2 linked regions of the Paraglaciecola sp. L3A3 genome follow. The protein of the gene in region 2 binds, or shares a complex with, the protein of the main gene of each other region. Links are inferred from orthologs where the notes say so. Each region holds a gene or a part of one and is shown on either strand. Other genes may lie near its edges. The genes, in order: dsbB and GQR87_RS19440.

Region 1 (11,349 bases), 2.9 Mb from region 2 along the record:
GTTTGCATGTTTGTTGTGCAGGTAATCATCATTTGCATATGGATAATCCGGAACAAGTCGCTAAAAAGATTAATTATTTCTTACTATTAAAGGCCAAAACTGAAGGACAAAAATAAAAATGTTCAATTGTTAATGACTTGTTTATTTATCTTTGTTGTCGCTTTAGGTTATACTGGTACGACTTCTTGTTCTAGTCACTTATAGAACGCCCGAGCTTATTTATTGTGGTAAATAAACAAAGGATGATTGCCTGGAGGCACAGTGGAAAAAATTTGGTTAAAAAACTATGACCCTAGAGTTAAAGCAGAAATAGATCCTGATCACTACACGTCGCTTGTTGACCTATTTGAACAGTCAACTAAAGAATTTGCGTCTAAAACCAGTTATATCAATATGGGCAAAAGCATCACCTTTGCTGAATTAGATCACTTAGCCAAACAGTTTGCTGCATATTTGCAACACAGTGGTTTTAAACCAGGTGATGCCATAGCGATTATGATGCCTAACTTACTGCAATACCCTGTGGTTCTTTTTGGCATATTGCGAGCGGGTATGACAGTGATCAATGTTAACCCTCTGTATACCCCAAGAGAATTAAAGCATCAGTTAGCTGATTCAAATGCTAAAGCCATAGTGATTGTTGAAAACTTTGCTCATGTATTGAGTGAAGTGATTGAAGACACCAATGTTGAGAAAGTCTTACTGACTTCCTTGGGCGACATGTTATCCCCTGTGAAAAAGCTGCTGACAAATTTTGTAGTCAAATATATTAAAAAGTTAGTGCCTAAATACAATTTGCCTCAAGCTGAGTCATTGTTAGATGCCTTAAATAAAGGTCGAGGATTAACCTACACAAGACCTGAAATTAAAGGCGATGATTTAGCCTTTTTGCAATATACAGGGGGCACAACAGGGGTATCTAAAGGGGCGATGTTAACCCATAGAAATATGCTGGCTAACCTTGAGCAAAACTCACAAATATTTGCCACTGTAGTTGTTGAAGGTGATGATTTAGTGATTACGGCTCTACCTCTGTACCATATATTTGCTTTACAAGTGAATTGTCTAACTTTCATTAAGTTTGGTTGTAGCAATTTATTAATCACTAATCCTAGAGATATGTCAGGGTTTGTGTCTGAGATTGCCAAGTATCCATTTTCTATCTTTTTAGGGGTTAATACTTTATTTAATGGTTTATTAAACACTCCTGGTTTTGACAAGCTGAACTTTAAAAATTTAAAGTTTGCTTTAGGTGGAGGGGCTGCAGTACAACGACCTGTGGCTGAAAAGTGGCAAGCAGTAACCGGTAAGGTTTTATTGGAAGGTTATGGTCTAACTGAGTGCTCACCTGTGGTGACCGTTAACCCACCACAAGTAGAAGAATATACCGGTTCTATTGGTATGCCGGTGCCGTCTATTGATATTAAATTAATGGATGATGACGGTAATGAAGTTGCCCTTGGTGAACCTGGTGAAATGTGGGTGAAAGGCCCTAACGTTATGAAAGGGTATTTAAATCGTCCTGAGGCAACAGCTGAAATTCTCAAAGATGGCTGGCTGGCCACTGGCGATATTGCAACTTGTGATGAAAAAGGCTTTTTCTATTTGGTTGATCGTAAAAAAGATATGATTTTGGTTTCGGGCTTTAACGTGTTTCCAAACGAAATTGAAGAAGTCGCGGCTATGCATCAGGATATTGTTGAAGCCGCTGCTGTAGGTATACCACATAAGGTCTCTGGAGAAGCCGTTAAAATATTTGTGGTCAGCAAAGCGGCAAGTTTAACGGAACAAGATGTGATTGATCATTGCCGTAAAAACTTAACCGGTTATAAAGTTCCGAAAAAAGTTGAGTTTAGAGACGAGCTTCCTAAAAGCAATGTTGGTAAGATACTGCGTAGAGAACTTAGGGATCAATAATCCTATTATACTGTTTATATAATACTTTATAAAAAACCGGCTCTTGCCGGTTTTTTAATACTTTGGAATTTCATGCAATACACTTTTATTACCGATGAACACGCCCTTGCTGAGTTTTGTTTACAAGCTAGTCAAGCCGAAGCTATTGCGGTGGACACTGAATTTGTCAGAACGCGAACACTTTATCCTCAATTAGGGTTAATTCAAATTTATGATGGCAAACAACTGGTGTTAGTTGACCCATTACCCATCAAAGACTTTTCCAGCTTAACCGAGCTGTTAAGCAATCCTAATGTAGTGAAAGTGTTACATTCTTGCTCGGAAGATTTAGAAACTTTTTGGCATGCATTTAAGGTCATGCCTAGTCCAATATTTGATAGCCAGTTTGCCGCTAGTTTGGTTGGTATGGGAACTTCATTAGGTTATGCCAAATTAGTAGAAACTATGTTGGGTGTCACTGTCGACAAAGGCGAATCACGCACAGATTGGATAGCAAGGCCACTTCGCGAAGAGCAATGTGTATATGCTGCAAATGATGTGTTGTATTTATATCAATTGTATCCAGAGCTAAAAGCTAAAGTGCAAGCACAAAATAAGTTATCTTGGGTTTATGCTGAAATTGAACAATTATCAGTTAAAAAGCAGAGTAATATCCCATTAGATTATGTTTATTTAGCTGTGAAAAATGCTTGGAAATTATCGGGACGTTCAGTACTAATTTTACAAAAATTAGCCGCATGGCGAACTGAAACTGCTCGTAAAAAAGATATGTCACTTAATTTTGTGGTACGAGAAGAAAATTTAGTTGAGATCGCGAGAGTTCAGCCGCAAAGTAAAAATGAGTTACGTGCTATTCAAGGTATAAATCCTCATGAAGTCCGCATTCATGGTGATGTCTTAATCGAAATTGTTACTAGTTGTTCACAGGTCCCGGCTAGTGATTTCCCCTCAAGAGTAGAGCGATTGAATGACTTTGATGATAATAAAAATACTGTTTCGGCCGTGCGTAAGATCTGCAATAAAATAGCAGAAGAAAATAATATCCCAGTGGAGTTGGTGGGTTCAAAGAAACAGATTAATCAATTATTAAAATGGTGTTGGTTTAAACAAGATGAAACCCGAGCTTTAGGTTTACGTCCGGATTTAATTAGCAGTTGGCGCAAGCCGTTATTTGAAAATGAATTATTAAATATAAGTACTTTGCACTTAGCTAATGTTATGTCTAAGGAGTGTTGAGCATGTTGTGCGCCGTTTATAAAAGTAGTAAAAAACAAGAGACCTATTTATATGTGCCAGGCAGAGATGATTTTTCTAAGGTGCCAGCATCTTTAATGTCCACTTTTGGTACGCCAATATTTTTAATGATTATGCCTTTAAAAAAAGATAGAGCATTAGCCAGAGTCGATATAGATAAATTGCGTTCGGAATTAACCCTTAAAGGATTTTATTTACAACTGCCTCCACCCAGCGAAAATATGTTAAAAGCTCATCTTAAACAAATGAAATCTGAGGAAGATGAATAAGCTGATGTATAGAATTTTATTATTATCGTTCTTTTTATTATTAAATCAGTCACTTAGTGCGAAACCAGTATTTGAAGAATATGTCAAAAGCTTAAAAGATGAAGCCATCAGCAAGGGGTATGAGGCTGCTTTTATAGAGCAAACATTTGCTCGGGTGAAACTCAGAGAAAAAGTTGTTAAGGCAGATAAAAATCAACCAGAAACTAAAATAACATTAGATAAATACTTAGCCACTCGCGTGCCTGATTGGAAGGTACATAAAGCCATTAAATTACTGAACGAAAATAAAGAAGTGTTAGCGCAAGTTGAACGTCAATATGGGGTGCAAAAACGTTTTATTGTTGCTCTTTGGGGTAATGAAAGTAATTTTGGTAGTATTCAAGGTAATCATCCCGTCATTTCGTCATTGGTTTCTTTAGCGTTTGATGGTCGACGTGAGGCTATGTTCAAAAAACAATTGTTTGCGGCATTGGATATTTTAAAACAAGGTCATATTAGTCAAGATAAATTTCTCGGTTCTTGGGCTGGCGCTATGGGGCAAAGCCAATTCATGCCAAGCTCATTTTTACATTACGCCGTTGATTTTGACGGTGATGGTAAAAAAGATATTTGGAATAATAAAGCTGATGTATTTGCCTCCATTGCTAACTTTCTTAAATCTGAAGGCTGGAGTGATAAAATGACTTGGGGACGACAAGTTAAAATTCCAGAAACGTTTGATTTGTCTAACCTAGGCTTGAAACGGGATAATGTTAAGTCACTTAAAGAATGGCAAAAACTAGGGGTCACTCGTTATTCTGGAGAAACATTACCGAATGTTAATTTATCCGCTTCTTTAATTGCACCAGATGGCCCGAAAGGGCGTATATATTTAGCGTATGAAAACTTTCATACACTAATGAAATGGAATCGTTCTAGTTATTTTGGTATTTCAGTTAGTTATCTAGCTGACCGGATTAAAAAAGGATCTTAGTGCTATGTTTGACTATACTCATCAAAACTGCGAGGGTAAAAATATTAACCTTGAGGTTGGAAAGGTAGTATGTGTCGGCCGTAACTATATGTTGCATATTCAAGAGCTAAATAATGATGTACCAGAGCAACCATTGCTATTTATGAAACCTAGTACCGCTTTATGTTCGGTAGTAGAACCTGTAAGCATTCCTAGCAATCTAGGGGAATGCCAAAATGAACTTGAAATTGCGGTGTTAATCGATAAACGCTTAACGAAAGCTACGCATGATGAAGTGGTAAATGCTATATGGGGAGTAGGCTTAGGACTAGATTTAACCCTTAGAGATGTACAAACCAAATTGAAAAATAAAGGGCAACCTTGGGAAAGAGCTAAATCATTTGATGGTAGTTGCCCAATGTCAGGTTTTATCCCATTATCAGAAGTTGATTCTTTGACTGCTTTAAAATTTAACCTAGTAGTTGATGGGGAGTTAAGGCAGCAGGGGAATTCAAAGGATATGATTATACCCATAGTTGATTTGTTAGTTGAAATATCTAACAGTTTTACTTTAATGCCGGGAGATATAGTGATGACAGGAACACCAAAGGGAGTTGGCGCGTTAAAGTCTGGTGAACACTTAACCCTAGAATTAATGGACCATTTTTTACTAAAGACTAAGATAGTTGAATTATGAATTTTGAGTTTAATTACCAAATTGATACTGCTAACAAAATACTTGTTTGTGAATCAGAAGGCGAGATATCCGATATTATCGAGGTGGAACATCTGATGAAAAACATTATTAAGTTAGCGGGTAAAAATCAATTAAAAAATGTTGTGCTTGATGTTACTCAGTTAAAAATTAGCTGTTCAAGTTTTGCTCTTTCTAACTTATTGATTGATGCTAAAGAAGCCAAATTATTGGGTGATATTAAAATAGCCAGAATCGTAAGCAGCGAACACAATAACCAGTATTTGATTGGTGAGATTGCAAGTAAATTGCAACTCGCAATTAAAAACTTTGAAACAAGAAGTGAAGCAGTGCTTTGGTTGTTGTTTAATAAATTACCCGAAAGAGATATGTAACTGTGGATAAATTTTGGCAAACTAAACGTCTTGAAGACATGGACAATAAAGAATGGGAAGCTTTGTGTGATGGTTGCGGAAAATGTTGTTTACACAAGTTTATAGAAGATGAAACGATTGAAGCAGCAGAAGTTACGGATCATATTAAAAACGGTGAAAATGTTCATTATACCAATATAGTTTGCGGGTTATTGAACACAAAAACCTGTTCATGTACGCAATATGCTGAGCGTACTAAGTTAGTTCCTGATTGTGTGAAATTAACTAAAGATAATCTCAAAGATATCTTTTTTATGCCGCCGAGTTGTAGCTACAGACGATTACATGAGGGCAGGGGCTTACCTAGCTGGCATCCGTTATTAAATAAAGGTAAAAAGTCGGCCATGCATCAAAATGGCATGTCAGTCAGAGGCAAAACTGTGTATGACCATGATGTGGATTTAGAAAAATTTGAAGATTATATTGCTTTGTGGCCTGTGCAAGACCTTGATTAATCAGCCACTACTCTAATGATAAAAAGCTCTTTGATTGTTGTGATACAAAGAGCTTTAATTGGCTTATTTATAAACTACGTTTTAGTATCATTCTAGAACTTAATACAACCACTAATATCGCTGAATATATAGCAAAAACAATTATCATCCATTGCGGCATACTCATATCTAAAAGCGACCAATTAATATCACCACAATCACCTGTTGCGGCAAATATGTTGGGTAACCATTCATGCAAAGGAGCCCATGATGGGAAGTTAGGAACAATTTCGCAAGTGGCAAAAAAAGGATTAGTTGCCGTTTGGATATCAACATGTTCGATGGCAATAAATAAGCCCCAAATTGCAGATACTCCCCAACTGACAAAACCCATTATTCTGGTGAATAAGTTATTGATTAACATTGCAGGTAAAGCAGAAAACATGATGCCAAATACAGCTGTTCTCTGATAAATACACATAATGCAGGGCAATAATTCTAAACCATATTGAAAGTATAAGGCTGCAAGTTCAAGAACTAGGGCAGAAAGAAATAATCCGCCCCAAGCTTTGGGATTATCAGCTAGATTTTTTAATAACAACATATTAATGAGCTACAGGGATATTGTCTGCTGCGGCAGCAGCCGCGGCTGAGTGATGTTCAATTAAATGGATGTCATATAGCCAACTAGTTAAATCAATCAAACCTAAGTAGGTTGCAGCTAAGCCTGTCAGTGTCAGTACTATGGTATACGGTAAAGCCATGTAAACCATAGTGCCGTATGACAACCTAAGTAAAGGTGCAATAGCAGATGTTAATAAGAACAAAAATGCCGCTTGGCCATTAGGGGTTGCGACACTAGGTAAGTTAGTACCTGTGTTGATAGCCACTGCCAATAAATCAAATTGGTCACGAGTGATGGCACCGCTATTTAAAGCCGCAGTGACTTCTGTGATGTAAACCGAACCGACAAACACATTATCACTGACCATGGAAAGTAATCCATTGGCCAAATAGAACATTACTAATTGTGTTTTACCCTCAAAAGTTAATACCCAAGAAATAACAGGAGTAAACAAGCCTTGATCTATGATCACCGCTACTACACCAAAAAAGACGCATAACAAAGCAGTAAAAGGCAGAGCCTCTTCAAAGGCTTTACCAATAGAGTGTTCATCGATAACACCACTCATGCTAGTAGCTAAAACTATAATCGATAAACCAATTAAACCTACTGCTGCAAAGTGCCCAGCTAATCCAACCACTAACCAAATTGCAATTAACCCTTGGATCGTTAATCTTGTTTTATCTTGTAAGGTTAAATTAGCATCCACGTGTTTGCTGTAATCAGTTAAAATCTCTCTAACAATAGGCGGTAATTCTGCGCCATAAGTAAACAGTTTAAATTTTTCTACAACAAAGGTTGTTGTTAAACCTGCAATAAATACCGGAATGGTGATAGGTGACATTCGAACAAAAAATTCAACAAAATCCCAACCTGCTTTATCGGCAATAATAAGGTTTTGTGGCTCACCCACCATAGTCATTACACCACCTAGGGCTGTACCAATACCGGCATGCATCATTAAATTACGTAAAAATGCTCTGAAAGATTCTAAGTCTTGACGACTTGGGCTAGGTACTTCTTCGTCATGTGAATGGTCATGGTCCGCTTGGAAGTCTTTTCCTGACGCGACTTTGTGGTAAATAGAATAGAAACCTAAGCCCACAGTAATAATGACTGCAACAACAGTTAATGCATCAAGGAATGCAGATAAAAATGCTGATGAGGCTGCAAATGCGATAGATAGTGCGATTTTATTTTTAAGTTTTAACACTAATTTAGTAAATAAATAAAGAAGTAACTCCTTCATAAAATAAATACCGGCTACCATAAACACTAAGAGTAAAATAACTTCTATATTCACTACCATTTCGTGTTTCATATGTTCTGGACTTGTCATACCGATAAATAAGGCTTCCATCAGTAATAAGCCACCCGGCTGTAATGGATAACATTTTAATGCCATTGCAAGAGTGAAAATAAACTCTACTACTAGTGCCCATCCAGCTATATAAGGATTATAAATAAACAACAAAGGATTAATAATAAGAAAAGTAATGATAGCTTGTTTGTACCAAGTTGGCGCTTTTCCTAAAAAATTTGCTGCGACAGCTCGAGGGATAGACATTTGCATTATTATGGTTCCTTGCAACACAATATTATATTATGAAACTATTTAGTTTCTCAGTGTAAACAAAATTTGTCTTAAAATCCCATACTTAGATGATAATTTGTTAAAAATTAACTGGCCTTTAAGTAAGAATTGACTACAAAGTTAAAGTTTCATTGTTACCTACAATTATCATCTGGTACAATCAGTTTCGAATATTCAAAATAACAATTATAACGAAGTGAGTTGTTGATGATATATAAGGCCCAAAGTCCAGCAGGTTTCGCTGAAGAATATATAGTTGAATCGATTTGGAGTGGACGTTTTCCTCCAGGTACCATTTTACCTGCAGAACGCGAGTTATCTGAGTTGATTGGCGTTACACGTACAACGTTACGGGAAGTGTTACAACGGCTAGCCCGTGATGGTTGGTTAACTATTCAGCATGGTAAGCCCACTAAAGTAAATAACTTTTGGGAAACATCTGGCCTTAACATTTTAGAAACTTTAGCTCGTTTGGATGAAGACGGCATTTCTGAACTTGTCGATCATCTTTTAGCTGCTCGCACTAATTTAAGCGCGGTATTTATTCGTGGTGCCATTCATACTAATCAGCAAAAATGTGTAGAAATTTTGAATGCTTATCTAGAGCTTTCTGATGATCCACAAGTATTTGCTGATTCAGATTATCAACTGCATCATGATTTGGCTTTTGCTTCAGGTAATCCTGTTTATGTGTTAATGATGAATGGCTTTAGAGGGTTATATTCGCGAATTGGTGGTTATTATTTTTCAATTGAAAAATCTCGCGATTTGACTCGAGAATATTACAAAAATTTATTAACTCTTGCAGAAACAGGTGATTATAAACAAGTACCACTTACTATCAGAGAATATGGTCTTGAAAGTGGAAAAATTTGGCAAGAAATCCGCGACGATATCCCCAAAGGTATAGTCGACTAACTAGTTACATATCATTTACCATTCGTTATATTTTTCATTTTATGGCTCAATTAAGTGGGCCATTCCTCTTTAAAAATCAAATTTCATTAGTTCTATGTTAAACAGTATTAATTAAATATTACTGGGTTAGGGTATAGTGAACAAAAATCTTAATTGTCATTCTATTTAAAAGGTGAATAATGAAAAAATTACTTATTATATTAATAACTTATTTAGGAGTTTGTTTTATGGCTAATGCTGAACAGAATAAAATTGAAGCCGGTGGTTTTGTACATTCCGTCTATTTTTGGCTTAATAACCCAGAAAATGCAGCAGAACGTAAAGAATTTGAACATCACTTAACCAAATTTATTAATTCTTCTAAGTATGTAAAAAGTAAACATATTGGAACTAAAGCTGCATCTGATAGAGATGTAGTGGATAGTAGTTATGATTACACTTTAGTGGTTACTTTTACTAACAAAGCCGCTCAAGACCTTTATCAAAGTGAAGATGTACATTTAACTTTTATCAAAGATGCTGCTCATCTATGGGGAAAAGTGGTGGTGTATGATTCACAAAGTATTCTTTAATTCAGAGTGTTTTAAAAATAAATGAAAGTGTGGAGAGTAATACATAAAGCACCCGTTCGTGTTATTCGCATTAAGAAGCTTAAGGTTAAAATTAACCTTAAGCGTCAAATGTTGCTGATTAAACGTGCGCTTCGTCAGGAAACTGATGAAACTAAATCTATGCTTAAAACTTATCGGAAATACTCACAAGGGCAAGCTTCAAAAGAAGAAATGATTGAAGCCAATGCTCAATTTTTTGATGTGATTAAAGGTGTGGGTATTGGTATATTTGCGGTTTTGCCCTTTGCTCCTATTACTATCCCATTGGCAATTAAACTAGGCAGAATGGTCGGAGTTGAAATATTACCCAGTTCTTTTTCTACAAATAAAGACGCAGTGACAATTGAATATACTAAAGACTAATTTTTATACTATATTTTGTGTAAGATATTGCTAAATTAATAGTAAATACGATCAATTTGACCATTTAAGCGATGAGTTGTGTTAAGTAAACAAAATAATACCAGTTACACAATGTCAGTCGATCTATTGATCAAGGCTATTAGTGGGCAAAATCCTCATAGCCCTTCTTTGTACGATCATGCCAAAGATTATTTTAAAAATGCTGAGAAAAATGCAACCAAACTTAAATTAATTTCTGATCAGATTGATAAATTATACAATCGATCTGAGTATTTTGTCAAAGCTAATGCTAAAAACCATTCTTTGCAGATTGAAAAACTAAAAAACGATTTAAACCAAGAGCGTATTCGTCAACAAGCTTGTAGATTAGACCGATTAAACAAAGCCATAACAATATGTATGCATATACTTTCTTTATCAGAAGGTGACAATTACGAGCAAACACAGTATAAAAGTGGCAAATTTTTAACCACTATAGCGCTCTTTTCTCCAGGCGAAGGTAAACAATTAGCTGAAATTCATCAGACTCTTAAACCCGCATACAAAACTGTTTTAAGTTTAAGAATGTTAGATAAGTTAATGTTAGATGGCACCATTCAAAATCCCTATATACTGAAAGAATATGATGTTAAACAACGTTATGTGCCTGAGGCTGCTAATCATATTTGTTATACCCAAGCCGTACTTATGCCCATTATGCTTGCTGCTATTTTCCAAGATATTGGATTTCAACACCCTAAACTAGCGACAATCTTGGCTGGAGAAGAAGATGACAAAGACAGGTTTCGCTTATTAAATAAAGATGAGCGGCAACAAATGTTAGACATGAATTATCAATATACAATTGATTATTTAAAACATGGTTTAGGTTGCCAACTCAGTCCAATAGCAGAAAAACAACAAGCAAGCGCTTTTTCTGAAGCTGAACAAGAACGTTTAGATTTTCAAATATCATTAGTGGAAGGTGCTAATTTCAGCAAACTCGGCACCAGTGAAATTATTAAAATACCGCAAAAATATTCATCCGTTATTTTTTCTACAAAAGAAAATTTCAGCAAAAAATCTTGGACCAATGCTTCTATTCTTGTTGCTCAATTAGCAGTCAAAAAACAAATAAGTAGTCAGCTCGCAAAAGTATTTGTCAGTATTGTTGGCCAATTTCCCCTTGGTTACGGTATTGTATATATCCCGAATGACGTATTCGGCAATGAGATTGAACAATATGAATATGCCATTGTCACCGAACTTAACCCTAAACAGTCGGAACAGCCGATTTGCCTACCC
Region 2 (11,359 bases):
TGATGAATTTGAAGCAGACACTATAGATGAAGACCGGTGGTATATAGTTGGTAAGTTCGAAAATGGTAAACCTGTTTACAAACATCCTGATTTACCTAATAAAAAAGTATGGAAAGGTCGTGCTCCATCACAGTTTTCAGGCCGAAACTATAGGCTGGAGGACGGCAAATTGATTTTAGAAACACGTTGGGAACCTGATTTTCCTTTTACTGATGAAATACGTGTACCTGTATTTGGTGATGCATTACCCCATGAAAATATTACCACCGCATGTTTTATTTCTCGCAAATTGTTTAAATACGGTTATATAGAAATAAAAAGCAAAGCGGCAGATGCAGAGATCACCAGCGCCTTTTGGGCTATGGGTAAACAATTGGAAATTGATTTCTTTGAACAGTTTGGTGACCACCGAGATCCTGCTAAGCAGGAACTAGATAAAGAATTATGGTGGTCAATACGTGATTGGAACCCTAAAGTAGAGGAAACCGGAAAACCTGTTTATACAGAACATAGAGATTTGGGCTTTCGTGTCGCAGATGATTTTCATGTATACGGTTTTGAATGGGATGAAACAGGCATTAAGTACTATGTGGATGGTAAGTTGCTTTCCGCTGTGAGCTCAGAAGAGGTGACTGCATGGGCAAAAGAAAATCGTAAAGTACCTCAAGATTACGATGGATATGTAGCGACAAAACCAATCAGTATTTGGTTAGATCAAGAAACCTTTCCTTGGCATGGGATCCCAGACAGTAAAGAAGATTTGGAGTTAAACAGCCCTGAAGGTGAAAAAGATGACGGCGTAGTCGATTTCGAAATTGAATATGTCAGAGTATGGCAAAAACCAGATCAAAATTAAGTTGTTATAAATTATCAGTAGTCTAATTAAAATTATTATTAAGACTACTGATAATGCAGTTATATTGTGCTTTCTAAATGCCACACTTTAGAAACAATACACCAGCCATCGCTATCTTTAACAAAACATAAGTGGTCAACAAAGATATTTTGATGAGCCCTTAAACGTACTTTTACTGTGGCGCAATCTGTTGATAACCAATCCACAAGTATAATTTCTTGCTGACGAACTTGATTTACACTAGCTGGGGATGGCCGTGTCGCTACATCTTGTCTAAAACTTGCTATAGGGTCGACAAATACTTGGCCTTGGTCCACATCAAACAAACTTGATGATTTATGAAAAACTTTATCCAGAAGTGTGACATCACAAAAATAAAGAGCATCAAAATAAGTGTTTATTGCTGCAAATAATTCATTATCTCGCATTACGTATCCTTAATAGTTAATTTGTTTTCTGTGTAATTGTCACTTTCTCATTAATGTTAATCATAGGGATTATAGGAATAACTTGATATTGCCTTATTGGACAATTTTCGACAAAAACCAGCCAATTGTTGTGGATTGAAACTCCCTTCAATATAGCTAAAAAATTCCCATATTCATGGCAGCGACTTCTGTTCTGAGGTAATACAACGCCCCTTTTTATATGCTTTTTATGCTTTTCAAGCATTCAATTTGTAAAACATAGCAATGAAAAGAGTATCGGCCTATTGATAGATATTAATTTGAGTCGCAAAACACATATGTGGTAAGTTTTTTGCTATGTTAATATTTGTTATTTTCGATAAAGAATGTGGTTTAAACGATGCAAGTTAGGGATAGCGTAATAAAAAATTTAATATTGGGTAGTTTGTTGTTATCAAACATTGTAAATGCAAAAGAACAATCAACAATATTCGTTAAGCATGAACTTAATGCTGACGATAAAATTACAGGTATCGGTGTTAGTTTTTTGACTCAAGAGAATCATTATTCTGATTTTAGAGGTGAGGCTATTTCCTCGCTTAATTATGCTGAAGTATTAGATGAAAATGACCAGGTGCAAAATTATATCTCTTGGGATGTAGGGATGCGATTGGGTTATTACAATGATGTTTTTGTATATGTTGAAGGGGGACTAGATCTACTAGAAATGATTAACGGTGATATAAATAAAGATGACGATTATTATTTTGAAGACGTAGAAAATGGTAATGGTATAGATGGCTATGCCGCACTTGGTGCAGGAGTTGATTTAAAAAAAATTAAAATAGAAGGTTTTGTAAAAGCTAGGAAAATTGATGGGAATTATTGGCAAAGTAAACATCAGCTATTTTATGGTGCACAGTTTTCTTTATTATTCTGAGTTATATCAATCTAGTTAAATAATGGTATAAGTGTATTTCGCCTGTTAATATTTGCTAAAGTGAGGCATAACAAAATCGGAGTGTTGTTATGAAAATACTAATTACCCTGTTATTTACTTGTTTATTAATAAGTTGTGGTGATAAGACGTCCCAGTCCCCTCAGTTAGATAAACAAGAATTACTCCACTCAGAATTGTTATCAATCATACCTTATCCACAAACTGTAAAATTTCACTCGGGTAATTTGCAGTTAAAAGATGTCAAAGTTGACGCAGCAGAAGGTATTAATACATCACTGTTAGCTCTCAATAATTTATTGCAAACACTAGAAGTCATTCAAAGTAATAGTGCTTCTAGTCAAATAATATTAAGTATTACAGATCTACCTGAATTAGGTTCTGAAGGTTATCGAATTGATATTCAAAATCAAATTGTTTTGAAGGCGAATACCGATACAGGATTGTTTTATGCAGTACAAACCTTAAGTCAATTGTTACCTAGCCAAACACAAGGCAGTTATACGTTACCCAAAGTTAGTATCATTGACAGCCCCACTTTTAGTTGGCGTGGCAACATGTTAGATGTAGCCCGTAGCTTTTTACCTGTGGAATATATTAAAGCTCATATTGACCGAATGGCGCGTTTTAAGCTTAACCGCTTACATTTACATTTAACAGATGACCAAGGCTGGCGTATTGAAATTGAAGGTTATCCAAAATTAACCGAAGTGGGTGGTGCAAGCGCAGTTGAAGGTGGACGTAATGGCTTTTATAGCCAAGCAGAAATACGCGAACTTGTCAGTTATGCACAAGCTCGTCATGTGACCCTTGTTCCAGAAGTAGATTTACCCGGTCACACCCAGGCGGCCATTGCCGCTTATAATAAATTAGCTTGTGATGATGTGACTAATTTATCTCCCTATAGCGGCGTAAAAGTGGGTTTTAGTAAGCTTTGCTTAACCAAGCCCGACATAACTTATCCCTTTGTAAAAGATATATTGAGTCAAATTGTAAGTCTGTTTCCATCGGAATATATCCATATCGGAGGCGATGAAATTAAAGATCCTTTGTACCCTCAATTTATAGCTCGCGCTACACGTATAGTGGAAGACTTAGGACGAACCGCAATTGCTTGGGAAGAAGGGTCAGTTGCCGATAATAAAACAGATGTTCTATTACAATTATGGAACGATAAGTATGATATTCAACCGGCTCTGGACCGTGGTCATCAGATCATTTTATCGCCGTGCACCTATAGTTATTTTGATCATGGCAACTTTGCTGGCCAACCAAACACTTATGACTGGTGTCGTAAAGAGGGGGTTCCTCTGGCAAGAGCTTACCAACTGAATCCACAAAAATATAAACAGGTTAAGGGGGTTGAATCTGCAATGTGGTCAGAATTAGTTCATACTGACTCCACTGCTGATAATCGACTATGGCCACGTTTATTGGTAACAGCCGAATTAGGTTGGAGCCAAGAAAAAAATCGTAACTATCAACAATTTCTCACTCGTCTAGATTTATTAAGGCCTCTACTTGATAGTCTAAATATTGAATATTATAAAGAGCCGGAATTAAATTGGTAATAAGAGTAAAACTAGACGAAGCTAAAGCTAAAAATTGATTGAAGTAATAGTAATTAATAAGGTTATGCATGAAGCATTCTAAACTGTCTCAACTTTTCTTCAAAAAAACAGTCATCAAATCATTATTTTTTCCAGTGATCATTTTAATTGCTGGGGCTTATATTTCGTTTCAAGCCGAAAACAACAAACAAAAAGAACAAGATAATTTAGTCATCCAAACTTTGCAGAATGATTTATTCAAAATAAAGTCTGATTTTGAAGAACGTATTACTTTTTATTCATATGGATTGAAGGGATTACATGGCCTCATTTCTACTGTATCCCTAGAAAACTTTGATTATCAAACCATGCATACCTACTCTCAAAATAGGAACTTTCAACAAGAATTTCCTGGTGTTAGAGGCATAGGATTTATCCAGAAAGTTGAGCAGCATGACCTAGCCGAGTTTTTGCAACAACAAAAACAAATGAGACCTGATAATAGCTTTAATTTACGACAACTAAACAGTCATAATAACAGTTTATTTATCATACGATATATCGAGCCTGAAGAACTGAATAAAAGTGCTGTCGGTCTTGATATTGGCTCTGAAGATATGCGCAGAAATGCGGCAATAAGTTCGGCAATCAATAATCAAATTCAAATTACCTCGCCCATTACTTTGGTGCAGGCAGATAAAAAAGTTAGACATGGATTTTTAATTCTATTGCCTCTATATGACTCAAGCAAAATACCAGCAGATCCTGCTGGTAAACTCAGTCATACACTTGGTTGGACTTATGCACCAATATTGATTGATGAAGTTTTGAGTGCCAATTATGAATCTCTAGAGGGCATTGACCTAACTATTGCTGACATCTCAAATAATAAACGCACCGTTTTTTACCAACCCCAGTTAATTAGTTCTGCTAATAGCTCGGTTATTTATTCTGAAAAAATCACTGTATTTGGTAGACTTTGGGAGTTTACCGCGGTTGCTGAAAATAGTTACATTGAAAAAACCAAAAACATACAAAGTTACACTACTTTTTATCAGTACATGATATTAACTGTAGTGTTAGCACTTATGGTCTTGAGTCTTACCCTAGCATATATTCGTAAAGAGGAATTACGAAATCACCAACAGCAACTGTTAATTGCTCGGGATACAATGTTAGAAGAGACGAATGAACAACTAGAGTTTTTAGTTAAAAAACGTACTCAAGAAATGAGTAATGCCACAGCATTAAAAACTGGAATATTAAAGAATGCTAATTACCCGATCATAGCAACAGATACATCTGGGTTGATTACATTATTTAATCCTGCAGCAGAAAAACTATTAGGTTATTCGGCCGATGAGTTGTTGTTAAAAGAAACGCCGGCAAAATTTCATTTATTGTCTGAAATAGTAGAACGGGCACAAGAATTAACCGAAGAGCTGGGTTATAAAATTAAGCCCGGTTTTGAGGTGTTTTCGACTAAATCCAATAAAAAAATAGCAGATCATTGGCATTGGACCTATGTTGCAAAAGATGGACGACATATTCCGGTAATGCTTAATTTGAGTGCCCTAAAAAATGAACATGGCGATATAACAGGTTATATTGGTATTGCTTACGACTTGACTGAGCAAATTGAAAAAGAACAAGCTTTAGCCGAGGCTAAAGAAATAGCAGAAAAAGCCAATATTGCTAAGTCAGAATTTTTAGCCAATATGAGTCATGAAATTCGTACGCCATTAAATGGAATATTCGGCACCTTGCAGTTATTGCAGCAAGAAACTGATTTCCATAAAAAATCTGAACTACTCAAGCTTGCGACTATATCGACTACGACACTTAACAAGTTAGTCAATGATATTTTAGATTTGTCTAAACTTGAGGCCGGTAAACTTACTTTGGAGTATACGGCGGTTAACTTATCAGAATTAACTGCGGTTATTGAGGCTGAATTAATAGCTAACCTGCAGCAGAAAGGCTTAAAACTCATTATTAATCTTGATTTAACCCACTCTATTTGGAAAGTTGATGAACTCAGACTTAAACAAATATTGCTTAATGTATTATCTAACGCCATTAAGTTTACTCAGAGAGGACAAGTCAGCTTGACGATAAAACATCATGATACTGGTGGTGTTTTAATTATAATCAAAGACTCAGGTATTGGCATGAGTGAAGAGGCCCAATTACTATTATTTGAACGTTTTGAACAAGCTGATAAATCTATTACTAGACGTTATGGTGGTACCGGCTTAGGAATGTCTATTACTCACTCATTAGTCAATATGATGGGAGGGCGAATCGAAGTATTCAGTAAAGAAAATGTAGGCACAAAAGTCCAAATATTTTTACCGCTGGAGGCTGTGAACTCGATGGAAGAAACGGCAAGTTCTGATGTGTTATCTACAGACTTGTTAATTGGTAAAACAGTACTCATTGCCGAAGATAACGAAATAAACCAATTGGTACTTAGCTCAATGTTAGGTGATCTTGATTTGACTCTTTATATGGTTGATAACGGCCAGTTAGCGGTAGATTTTGTTGAAACTACTTCGGTCGATATTATTTTAATGGACATTCAAATGCCAATAATGGGTGGTGTTGAAGCTTGTAAATTAATCAAAACGGAACAACCAAGTTTACCAATTGTAGCAATAACGGCGAATGCATTTGAACAAGACATAAAACTTTATAAAGAGGTAGGTTTTAATGCCTATATCGCCAAACCGTTTGAAAAAGAACATTTATTATCAACCATAATCAGCACACTAAATCCCGGTAAAGTAACATGAGTCGGGATAAGCCGAGCCTCTCAATAACGCTCTTTTTACGCCTATCTGTGTTAGGTTTTCTAGTAATAGCCAGTATTACTAGAAAACCCTCCTTTCTATTCACAAGAATTCCGTCATCGAGTAAGCCTTAACTCAAACGTAACTGGGTGTATATTTCTAAATGTTTGAATCGCATGTAAACTCAGATTTAAATGACACTCATTATCCCGAGTTCAGGTTAATTTACCAATATCGACGCTGAAGCTATTTTTGTCTGGTTAACCAAGCTAATAAATCAGCCATATCGTCAGCTGTCATATCGCGAGTAAAGGTAGCTTTAAATTTACCGTTTACAATAAACGAAGGAACGCTACTTACATGTCTACGATATTCTGCAATAGTTTTATTGTTTTTATTGACCATACTCTTAACACCAAAACTTTTCGCCATTTTGTCAAAATCTGCAGGTTCAACACCATTTACTATAAAGATATTTTGTAGATCTTTTAAACCAGTAATCGAAGATTTTTGTACATGAATATATTTAAATATTGCTTGATTCATCGCGTCTTCTTTTTTTAACGCACGTCCAATTAACATGGCTGTGGTTGCATCATCTTGAATTTGAGCACTGGTAAAGCCCATAAAGTTAACGTGAACTTTAGTGAATGACACATCTTTATCTAGCTTAGTTTTGACATTTTTAACAATGGGTTCAAAGTTAAAACAATGAGGACACCAAAACGAAAAGAACTCCACAATTTCACGCTTTTCAGTAGCTTTATCGTTAATCACTTCATAGTGCTCACCCTCTTTCCACTGCTCCTGAGCGCATGCCTGCAAAGGAAGAATTAAGGTGACCAAGATTGCCAGTAGGATTTTTTTCATTATATTTAGATCTCTTAAAAAATATTATCGGTGAAGGTTATCACAGCTTTTCTTGAATGCCGATTACAGATTGTAACCAGTTATAAACGAAAATCCGAAGCTAAACTTACAAAAACAAACCAATAAACCCATTTCAGAGCGGCTAATAAATGATTTAACTAGCGCAAGTCACAGGCTATAAAAATCAGAATCCACTCATCATTTACCTATCGAATTTAATTATGTTTGCTTAATACCAACTCCAATAAATAAATGTACACTCAGCGAGAATTTAAAAGCACATAATCAAAGTGCTCATTTGTGTTTTAGCAACGCAAAATAAGCGCAATTAAAACTCGCCAGAAAAAAGAAAACACCGGACGTTTTCACGTTCGGTGTTATCTAGTTTGCCATAAATACAGGGCATTTATTCTGTTTGAGGAGAGACTACCTCTCCATCAAACCAACCTATATTAAGATTTTTTAGTTGTGAAGTCAGGGTAGGCTTCTAAACCACACTCACTGATATCCACACCTTCAAACTCTTCTTCTTCGCTAACACGAATACCCATAACTGCTTTGATGATTGACCATACAATGAAGCTAGTTACAAATACCCATACAAAGATAGTAGCAGCACCTAATAATTGACCACTGAAAGTAGAGCCGTCATTAGTAAATGGTACTAATAACAAACCTAATAGACCAACAACGCCGTGAACAGAGATAGCGCCAACTGGATCATCAATCTTAAGTTTATCTAAGCTAATAATACTTAACACTACTAAGATACCACCTAGCGCACCAAACAATGTAGCTTGTAAAGGAGTAGGAGTTGAAGGTTCAGCAGTAATAGCCACTAGACCAGCTAGCGCACCATTTAATGCCATAGTTAAATCAGCTTTCTTAAACAAGATATGAGCTAGAAGTAAAGCAGCAACCAAACCACCAGCAGCAGCTGCGTTAGTATTTAAGAATACAATAGCAACAGAGTTAGCACTTTCTACAGTAGCAGTAGCTAATACAGAACCACCGTTGAAACCAAACCAGCCCATCCATAAAATGAATGTACCTAAAGTCGCAAGAGGTAGGTTAGAGCCAGGGATTGCGTGTACACGGCCATCAGCAGTGTACTTACCTTTACGAGCACCAAGCAGTAATACACCAGCTAAAGCAGCAGCGGCACCAGCCATGTGTACAATACCAGAACCAGCAAAGTCAGAGAAACCATTGTCGCCTAGGTTATACATACCAAATACGTCGTCGCCATTCCAAGTCCAAGCACCTTCCATAGGATAGATGAAACCTGTAAGAACAACAGCAAAGGCTAAGAAAGCCCAAAGCTTCATACGCTCAGCAACCGCACCAGAAACAATAGACATAGCAGTCGCTACGAATACTACCTGGAAGAAGAAATCTGCAGAAGGAGCATATGTAGCTGGGTCTTCAGTAACACCAGTTGCACCATCAGCCATAAGACCATCAAGGAATATACCGCCACCATACATGATGTCGTAACCACAAATCATATACATGATGCAGGCAATCGCATACAAGGAAACGTTTTTGGTCAAAATTTCTGTAGTGTTTTTAGCACGAACTAAACCCGCTTCGAGCATAGTAAAACCAGCGGCCATCCACATAACCAATGCGCCACAGATCAAAAAGTAAAAGGTATCTAGGGCATAGCCCAATTCAAAAGTAATTTCCATGTCTATCTCCTCAATATCTAGATGGCTTCGCCATCGGTTTCGCCAGTACGGATACGAACGGCATGTTCTAAGTCATAGACGAACACTTTCCCGTCACCAATTTTTCCAGTCTTAGCGGCACCAACAATGGCTTCAACTAAACGCTCCACATGTTCATCTTTAACGCCAACTTCAAGTTTAACTTTTGGTAAAAAATCTACTTGATATTCAGCGCCACGATACAATTCGGTATGTCCTTTTTGGCGACCAAAACCTTTAACTTCAGTTACAGTCAAACCATCGATTCCAATTTCGGAAATTGCTTCGCGCACATCGTCAAGCTTGAAAGGCTTAATGATCGCAGTTACTAATTTCATATTGTTGCTCCCAGTTGTTTTTATTTATATAAATAGCTAATTCTGCAATTGATAAAACAAGTCTTGTGCCAACAATATATTTTCATATAAATCATACAGTTAAGCTTTATTTGTGGGTAATATCAATCTACACAAGCACTTTGCAGGTGCATAATTGTACAATTGCACCAAAACAGAACATTGAGAATGAATGTTTGTTAGGGATAAAAAGAAATGATTTTTGGACAAGCTGTACTATCTTAAATTAAGGTCGTTATACAACTCTAAAATAAGGAATAAACATGCATTTTATTGTAACTACATTAGACGATATTTCGTGTATTACTTTTCAAGGAGAACTTAACGCCCTAGATATGATTTTTATGATCCAAAGTCCTGAATACCAACAGGCAATTAAACTTAATAGAAAGCTACTGATTGATTACTCAGATATCGATGGCTCAAATTTAACTGAAGAAGATATTATTGGTATTACCATGTTAGGTAAAAAAACCTTGTCTACATTAGGACCTACACACATAGCAGTAGTGGTTGAGGATACACAAAATACTGAAATTGAGAAAATCAGCAGTATGATCTTTGCAGATTCAGACTCTAGAGTAGATGTCACTAATGACAAAAGAGAGGCGCTAAAAATACTGCAACTCGGGCTTTAACCCTCAACATGTTTTGAACTTAATACCCAGACAAGACTCTATTAATTTATGTTCACTTATCTTTTATTAAGTATTTGGCCCTGAGTGTTTAGTAAAAATAAAAGTTTGTTCACCACCCTTGTCCTATCATTGATTTTTCATTTGTTCATATTACTATTTTTACACCATTCAGTAACTCATCCGTCGAAAAATATAGCGAAACCACAAGTGCAAAAACTGATTCAGGCTAAACTCGTATTCGAATTACCCAAACCAGCAGAAATAGCCACCCCAGATACAGAGCCGCAAATTGAACCTGAACCCAACCCGCCAATTCCAGTTAAAACTGAATCTAATCAACAACAACCTAAAACGATTCCCTCTGCAGTTCAGCCAGTCAAACAGATAAAGTCGATAGTAGAGAAAAAACCACAAGCAGTAAAAGACATACCACTGACTAACCTAGCAACTAAACAAGCAGCTAATACTCAAATCAACAGTCAGTTTACTGGTACTGCGGGAAAACACTTACAAGCATTTAATGTGCAACAAGATGAACAAATGGCAGAACAAGCTCGGCGCGATTATCAGCAACAAAAAAACTCCCCCACTCTCCATTCTTCTAAGCCAAACCAATTTGTCAGCGAAGAACAAAAACTGATTGATAAGATCAAGATAAGAGCAAACTGTGACGGCCTTGCCAGAAAAACCACGGCCGTGCTATTAGGTTTTATGGGCGGAAAAATAGATTGTACTAGTAAACCTGATATTAACGGTTTCATTAACAAACGTATCAACAAAGAAACCCATCTAGACTCGAAGTATCAACAACCGCTAAGTAAACACCCACAGTCGTTGGTGATCCAAGATTAAGCAGCAACTTAAGCAGTATCACAAAGGCACTTCAAGCACATTAACCCACAACAGAAAAAATTAGCTGATGAGGTCATTCGGCTGCAGCAAATGTTATAATCAACTCGTTTTAAACTATTTACTCTTATTAGGAACAATTAAATGAAAGTTGCATTGATGATGGAAAATAGCCAAGCGGCTAAAAATCCGATTATTTTAAATGAATTAGAAACGGTTGCAGGCCCCTTAGATCACCAAGTATTCAACGTAGGAATGAATAGTGAAAACGACCATCATTTAACTTACATCCATTTAGGCATAATGGCAGGCATATTAATTAATGCAAAAGCTATCGATTTTGTCATTGCCGGTTGTGGCACAGGACAAGGCGC

What was found.
Region 1: the proteins of GQR87_RS19440 (region 2) and dsbB are in contact, whole or in part, in a solved structure (PDB 2HI7), measured with the Escherichia coli proteins. The link is inferred for Paraglaciecola sp. L3A3 from one-to-one orthologs.

The regions. Positions count from the first base shown.
Region 1 is NZ_CP047023.1:1,812,062-1,823,410, forward strand. What follows is about bases 4,801-7,610. They hold dsbB (disulfide bond formation protein DsbB), read right to left. Parts: upstream 6,559-7,610; coding sequence 6,043-6,558; downstream 4,801-6,042. Other genes in these bases: GQR87_RS07590 (fumarylacetoacetate hydrolase family protein), read left to right, coding at 4,801-5,089; GQR87_RS22350 (hypothetical protein), read left to right, coding at 5,086-5,481; GQR87_RS07600 (YcgN family cysteine cluster protein), read left to right, coding at 5,484-5,975; nhaB (sodium/proton antiporter NhaB), read right to left, coding at 6,560-7,610. Outside these bases: GQR87_RS07565 (alpha/beta fold hydrolase), read left to right, coding at 1-116; long-chain-fatty-acid--CoA ligase FadD, read left to right, coding at 262-1,917; rnd (ribonuclease D), read left to right, coding at 1,990-3,153; GQR87_RS07580 (YcgL domain-containing protein), read left to right, coding at 3,156-3,440; GQR87_RS07585 (lytic transglycosylase domain-containing protein), read left to right, coding at 3,433-4,413; more of GQR87_RS07590, read left to right, coding at 4,418-4,800; more of nhaB, read right to left, coding at 7,611-8,152; fatty acid metabolism transcriptional regulator FadR, read left to right, coding at 8,381-9,091; GQR87_RS07620 (Dabb family protein), read left to right, coding at 9,319-9,663; GQR87_RS07625 (hypothetical protein), read left to right, coding at 9,685-10,065; GQR87_RS07630 (hypothetical protein), read left to right, coding at 10,144-11,349. UniProt on the Escherichia coli protein: Required for disulfide bond formation in some periplasmic proteins such as PhoA or OmpA. Acts by oxidizing the DsbA protein.
Region 2 is NZ_CP047023.1:4,705,531-4,716,889, forward strand. Bases 5,622-8,441 are described here. They hold GQR87_RS19440 (thiol:disulfide interchange protein DsbA/DsbL), read right to left. Parts: upstream 7,434-8,441; coding sequence 6,810-7,433; downstream 5,622-6,809. Other genes in these bases: GQR87_RS19435 (CHASE domain-containing protein), read left to right, coding at 5,622-6,566; GQR87_RS19445 (ammonium transporter), read right to left, coding at 7,886-8,441. In the rest of the region: GQR87_RS19415 (family 16 glycosylhydrolase), read left to right, coding at 1-856; GQR87_RS19420 (nuclear transport factor 2 family protein), read right to left, coding at 916-1,284; GQR87_RS19425 (hypothetical protein), read left to right, coding at 1,664-2,203; GQR87_RS19430 (beta-N-acetylhexosaminidase), read left to right, coding at 2,293-3,792; more of GQR87_RS19435, read left to right, coding at 3,861-5,621; more of GQR87_RS19445, read right to left, coding at 8,442-9,124; GQR87_RS19450 (P-II family nitrogen regulator), read right to left, coding at 9,142-9,480; GQR87_RS19455 (hypothetical protein), read left to right, coding at 9,762-10,136; GQR87_RS19460 (hypothetical protein), read left to right, coding at 10,344-10,988; GQR87_RS19465 (RpiB/LacA/LacB family sugar-phosphate isomerase), read left to right, coding at 11,130-11,359. UniProt on the Escherichia coli protein: Required for disulfide bond formation in some periplasmic proteins such as PhoA or OmpA. Acts by transferring its disulfide bond to other proteins and is reduced in the process. DsbA is reoxidized by DsbB. Required for pilus biogenesis.